One region of the Paenibacillus sp. RC334 genome, then DNA from elsewhere that is predicted to be linked to it. Evidence: predicted binding sites of a transcription regulator. Region 1 holds the regulator's gene; the other holds the start of a gene.
What was found. Region 1 encodes CtsR, which represses protease genes until heat stress. Its sites were predicted from a motif close to ATGGTCAATAAAGGTCAAACA; they were not measured.
Positions count from the first base shown of each region.

Region 2: a site for CtsR is predicted at 1,773-1,793, ahead of clpP (ATP-dependent Clp endopeptidase proteolytic subunit ClpP). Genes of this name have one in related genera too.

Region 1 covers NZ_CP125370.1:5,072,288-5,075,473, forward strand. The annotation lists gene mcsB (protein-arginine kinase McsB) at 1-812, opposite strand, end outside; gene mcsA (protein-arginine kinase activator protein McsA) at 842-1,366, opposite strand; gene QMK20_RS23370 (CtsR family transcriptional regulator) at 1,436-1,900, opposite strand; gene QMK20_RS23375 (GNAT family N-acetyltransferase) at 2,470-3,186, opposite strand, start outside.
Region 2 covers NZ_CP125370.1:96,887-100,072, forward strand. The annotation lists gene QMK20_RS00520 (stalk domain-containing protein) at 1-746, shown strand, start outside; gene QMK20_RS00525 (RsiV family protein) at 740-937, shown strand; gene clpP (ATP-dependent Clp endopeptidase proteolytic subunit ClpP) at 1,065-1,661, opposite strand; tRNA gene QMK20_RS00535 (tRNA-Arg) at 1,870-1,944, opposite strand; gene QMK20_RS00540 (sugar-binding transcriptional regulator) at 2,180-3,186, shown strand, end outside.

The DNA.
Region 1 (3,186 bases):
ACCCGATCTGTAATCCGCAGCATGGACTCATTCATCAGTCGTTCCCTGGCGGAACGTTCATGCTCTATAATTTGCAGCACAACGCCATGCAGATTTTCGATAATTTCCGCTTCGGTCTGTCCCAGTGTAATCTGATTGGATACCTGAAACAGATTGCCGACCGCTTCGCTTCCTTCACCATAAATACCGCGAACGGTAAGACCTACCTGTGAAACAGCGGACAAAATTCGATTAATCTGATGAGTCATGACCAATGCGGGCAGATGCATCATCACCGAAGCTCTCATCCCTGTGCCAACATTCGTCGGACAACTGGTCAGAAAGCCTCTACGATCATCAAATGCATAATCGACATGCGCCTCAAATGCATCATCAATAACCGTAGCACGTTCCCAAGCTTCTCTAACCTGACATCCCGGATATAAGCACTGGATACGCAGATGATCCTCTTCGTTTATCATAACACTAACCGATTCATCATCGCTAATCAAAACAGCACCGTTACGAGATTCGTTCGCCAAATTAGGGCTAATCAAATGCTTCTCAACCAGTACCTGCTTATCGATCTCATCCAACTCGGATATTTTCAGGGTATGAAAGGTACCAAAGCGGCCTAAATCATCATACTGAAGGATATCCGTCAAACGTTGAAGTGCTTCTTCCGACTGCTGGTTGGTAGCAAGCATGGGAAAAGGCAGATGCTGCAAGTTACGCGCAATTCTCACCCGGCTGCTAATGACAATCTCCGAATCCGCAGCTTCACCACGCATCCAATCACTTAGCGGCTTTTCCGTAAACCGGATATTGGGCATTACGCATCCCCTCCTACTCTTCACAAACTTTACTCTTCGGTCATTTCTTTTTCAAGCTTTCTGATTTGATCCCTAAGCTCAGCGGCTGATTCGAATTCTTCCTGTACAATATGCTGTTGCATCTCTTTTTTCAGATCATCAATTTGCCGTTTAACCTTCAATCGGCCTCCGGTGCGAACCGGAACCTTGCCCACATGGCTCGTACTGCCATGCACACGCTTGAACAAAGGGTCTAGACGGCTGTCAAAATATTGATAGCACGACGGACACCCAAAGCGCCCCAGCTTACTGAACTGTGCATAAGTCATGCCGCAATCCTTGCATTGCAGATTTTGCGGACCGCTATGGCCTGGCGACTGGCTCTTTGTGCTGGATTCAAAATCCAGCATACCCGACAACAAGCTATGAATTGAAAAGCCGTTAGGTGTACCAGGGATCATCTCCCCTTTTTCCTTCGCACACGTCTCACAAATATGAAACTCTGTCTTTTCGCCATTCACAATTTTGGTGAAATGCAAAGTTGCCGGCCGTTTATTACATTCTTGGCACAGCATAAAAGCACCTCCTTCAGCGTCAGGATTTTTGCAAATCCCTACTCCAAACCGTTAATCTTGAATCACACGCTATCTGGCCACCAGCAACGAAATCAGCATAGCCTTAAGCAGCCTTGCCCGTAGCTGGTCACGATAAGGAAGCTTCAGCAATAATGTGTCCCTTGATAAAGCAGCCTTCATTAAACCAGCTTCCCTTTTGCTTAAAAAAAGTGCTTCTTCCAGCTGATAAATCAGCCCTTCCGCTGCCGATTGGCTAATTTCCTCTCCAATGCTTTGATGGAGATGTGTATGAATCGCATGCTGTGCAGGCAGTTGAATTCGCTGAATGCGAATGTAACCCCCACCACCGCGTTTGCTTTCCACCACATAGCCTTTTTCCAGCGTAAAACGGGTACTGATTACATAATTAATTTGCGACGGCACGCAGGAAAAGCGGTCAGCCAAATCATTGCGCTGAATTTCCACTAAACCTTTGGGACTTTCCAGCAATATGCTCTTCAAATATTGTTCAATAATATCGGAAACATTGCGCATTTCATCATCCTCCACTAACGGAAACGCAAATATTCAGTACATTTCACGCTCCACAGAGTCCGCCGTATATTGAACTTAACCGAACGGTAAAGTCATGAATCTAAGCCAGTATCGAGGCTAATTAGCCCCCCCTACCTCACTTAGAAACATCCCGTTTAGTTTCTAGTGTGACCTTTATTCGTAATAAATCATACACCTTCCCTCATGCTCATGAGATTACAGTGACGTTTATCTACAGATCAGGTCTGTCTTTTCATGCTGTGTTGGTGTCAATGTATTATATACGGCTAAAAACTCAGCGTATTCACACCATTCTAATGAAGCACTATAGACTCGATTGACTTTGACTTTCTTTGACTATATTCACATTATAGCACAAAATATATTTTTGCCAAGGGGTCAATATCATTTTTCGCAATCTAATTATGTTTTATACAATATAAGAAAAACTCTTCCCTTTACGGAAAGAGTTCTGAAAAATGTCGTTAAAATCATCCACACCTCATGCAAGGTATTTAAGCCAGACTCCCTAAAGAATGAAGACTCAAGAGCATTTAAGAGCATTATAATTAGAAAAAATCCAGCAAAAATGTTTGTTTTATCGGTATTACACGTTCTAATACAGACACAGACTCACCTCGCCCTGTAATACGACTCCACTTATACAGATCATCAGGCCGCTGATAGCCAAGCATCAGGGTGGTCAGCGACTGGATTCCCACGCTCAAGTCAGCTTCTACACCGTCCTCGGAAGAACTGCTTGGATCCACTCTGTCCAAATGTCCTTGCCCTTCCGCGTTGACCATCAATATCCATATACCTTCATTCCATGGAGCATAATGATCTGTCAGATGTAAGGTCAAACGTGTTTCCTCTCCAATTGCCTCAAAAGGATATTTCTCCACAAAAGCAGCTGCATCTACAATACGGCCCATAAAATAAGGCACTGTTTCCTGCTGAATTCGCGGATCTTCTAGCAGAAATGGCAGATTGTCATCAGCCGGAATGTAAATGAATTTACCCTGGGTTATCATCGAATCATGATTTGCAAAATACGTCCACAACGCCCGCCGTGCCGTCTCATTAAGATATACCAGTTCGTCGCAATTCAGCTGCTTATCTTCAATTTTGTAGAGTGCATATCCCTGAGGATCGCCTGCTTCAGAGTAATACACTGCGGTCCGGTAGTTCTTATTTAATGTCCGCTCTTGCCACCATTCCTTATCTCGTACCAGCGTACCATTATAACGCGAAGCATATGCTTGATACACTTGGTCCAGCTCAGA
Region 2 (3,186 bases), 1.0 Mb from region 1:
TTCAGGTGAACGGAAGCACAGTGATTCCCGTAGCAGCATTGCGCGACAGCCTGGGGATTCCGGTGAGTTATGATGCCAAAACAGCGACTTATACCGTAGGTAGTGGGTACAATAAGCTTTACATCATGTCCTCTTCCTCCGATGGTCCCTATGTCAATGTCAATGGAATAACCACACGCAACATGGACGCCAAACAGATCGCCGGGAAGCTGTACATTCCTATGAGTCTGCTGAAAGACTATCTGGGTATCGATGCTCAGTGGAATGCAGCTCAGAAAACAGTAACAATGAGTAAAAGCCAGCTAAATCCGATCACGATTACGTCCCAATCTCTTCCGGCTTCGAGTGATGCAAAGGTTTCCTACAAGGTTAAGTACTCGCAAATCAGCGGTGGCCAGCTAAACCCTGAAGCTCAGCAGGCCATTAATAGTGTGCTCAAAAAGCAAGCGGAGGGAATACTGGCAGCAGGCAAAAAGCAAGTAGCAGAGGGTGAACCTACAGTAGAAAGACCGTATACTTTCAGTAATGATTTTGCTATTGCCTATAACCAACAAGGGATTTTGAGCATCATTATGGAGGATTACTCCGATACGGCTGGTGCTCATGGTATGACGGCCCGTAAAGGATATACGTTCTCACTCGCTGATGGAAAATTGCTGCAATTGTCTGACGTGCTGAAGGCCAATCCTAATTACAAACAGTTTCTTAATAGCGACCTGAAGAAAAAATTAATGGTCCAATGGTGAATGAAGGCGGCTTTGGTGGCTTCAAGAATATTGCGGCTAATCCGAATTTTTATGTAACGAATAGCGGTGTGACGATTGTGTTTGACTTGTATGAGTATGGGCCTTATGCGTATGGTATTCCTGAGTTCACTTATTCGTTTGGTCAATTGTTGCCTCAAGGCAGCAAGCCTTTTACTGGACAGAATGAATAGTACAAATGAATAAGTTAGATTATCTGTACACAAAAGAATAGTAAACGAAAAAAGCTGCCTACCGGATACAATCATCCGGGGCAGCTTTTTTCGTTTACCAGCTATTCAGAGGCCATAATTCGTTCTCTTACACACCTTCTGGAGAGGAGCTAGTAAGCACTTTATCAATAATACCGTATTCCTTGGCATCATCCGCGGACATGAAATAGTCACGGTCTGTGTCTTTTTCAATGCGCTCCAGTGGTTGGCCTGTGCGATCTGCGAGAATGCGGTTCAATTTGTCGCGCATTTTCAGAATGCGGCGGGCGCGGATTTCAATATCCGTTGCTTGACCTTGTGCGCCACCCAGCGGTTGGTGAATCATAATCTCACTGTTCGGCAAAGCAAAACGTTTGCCCTTGGCACCTGCGTTCAGCAAGAACGCACCCATGGAAGCCGCCATACCTACACAAATCGTAGACACGTCAGGTTTAATATATTGCATCGTATCGAAAATGGCCATACCGGCTGTGATCGAACCGCCAGGGCTGTTAACATACAAGTGAATGTCTTTTTCAGGATCTTCGGCAGCCAAAAACAGCATTTGCGCAATAATAGAGTTGGCTACAACGTCATTGACGTCCGAGCCCAACAAAATAATGCGATCCTTCAACAGTCTGGAATAAATGTCATAGGCGCGTTCGCCGCGGTTACTTTGTTCTACTACCATAGGAACATAGCTCACGTCAAAAAACCTCCCTTTAATATCGTTAATGGATTTGGTGGACATGCCGATTACACGTCCCTATTTATAAACTGTTACCGTATTAACCACATGATAAACAATTTCAAACAAAAAGTCAAAGAAAGTCAAACTAATAGTCAAAAAAAGAGCCCTCTGCGCTCTTATTGGTTAAAACAGTATATAGAAGCATTTAGACATTCATATAAAATGGCGCGCCCGCGAGGAATCGAACCTCGATCTCAGGCTCCGGAGGCCTACGTCATATCCGTTGGACCACGGGCGCACAGCTAATTGGAAACAAAGATGATTATATGATATACGGCATTGAATTGCAAGCTTTTATTACGTGCGCATATTCACATAAAAAGTTGAGAAATATAGGTTCAGATAGACTTGCATGTGGAGCAAATATTGGGTAAGATATACGTGGGACTTAAAAAGTTAACCCGGGACGTTTTAAGACCAGTTAGTGATATAGTATTAAAGATAGAACTTAGAAGTGTGCGGGAGTGGAAAGCATGCGAAAGATATTAGAAATACAGAAGCAGCTTCTGCCCGACCTCATGGATGTTTTGAAAAAAAGGTACACAATCCTGCATCAGATTATGCTGTCCGATGTTATTGGACGCAGAACGCTGGCGGCTTCACTGAACATGACCGAGCGCGTGTTGCGCGCCGAAACCGATCTTCTTAAAGCCCAAGGGCTGATTGAGATTGAGAGTGTGGGCATGAAGGTGAGCAAAGCAGGACTGGATCTGCTGGAACAGCTGGAGCCAATTGCGAACAACTTGTTCGGCCTGTCCCAATTGGAGGATCAGATTCGTCAAGCCTATGGTTTGAGGAAGGTGGTTGTCGTTCCAGGGGATTCGGATGCTTCTCCTTTAACGAAGCAGGAGCTGGGTCGTGCCGGGGCAAAAGCGCTGCTGAGTGTTATGGACGACGAGGATGTGGTCGCCGTAACAGGTGGCACGACGATTGCCGACGTGGCGGACCAACTGACACTACCTGCTAATGGCCCACTTAAGGGCGGATGGTTCGTACCAGCACGTGGGGGTTTGGGAGAAAGCATGGAAATGCAGGCGAACACAATTGCTTCCACAATGGCTCGTAAGGTCGGCTCACAATACCGTCTGCTCCATGTACCGGATTTGCTCAGCAATCATGCTTACAACTCCCTGCTTGAAGATACGAATATTCAGGATATTTTAAGCCTGATTCGCGAGAGTCGGATCATCATTCACGGGATAGGCAACGCCATAGCAATGGCACGTAGACGCAAGCTCGACCCTGAAACCTTTGCCCAGATCAGCAGTGAGGGCGCGGTTGCCGAATCGTTTGGCTATTATTTTAACGAAGACGGCGTCGTTGTTCACAGAATGCTGACGCTTGGACTCCGTTTGGAGGATATCAGGCGTACCGAGACGGTTCTAGGCGTAGCTGGAGGTAAGAGCAAGGCGGCCGCTATTCATGCAGTGCTGCGTTTCGGGCAGGAAGATATTCTTGTCACCGACGAAGGCGCTGCTGC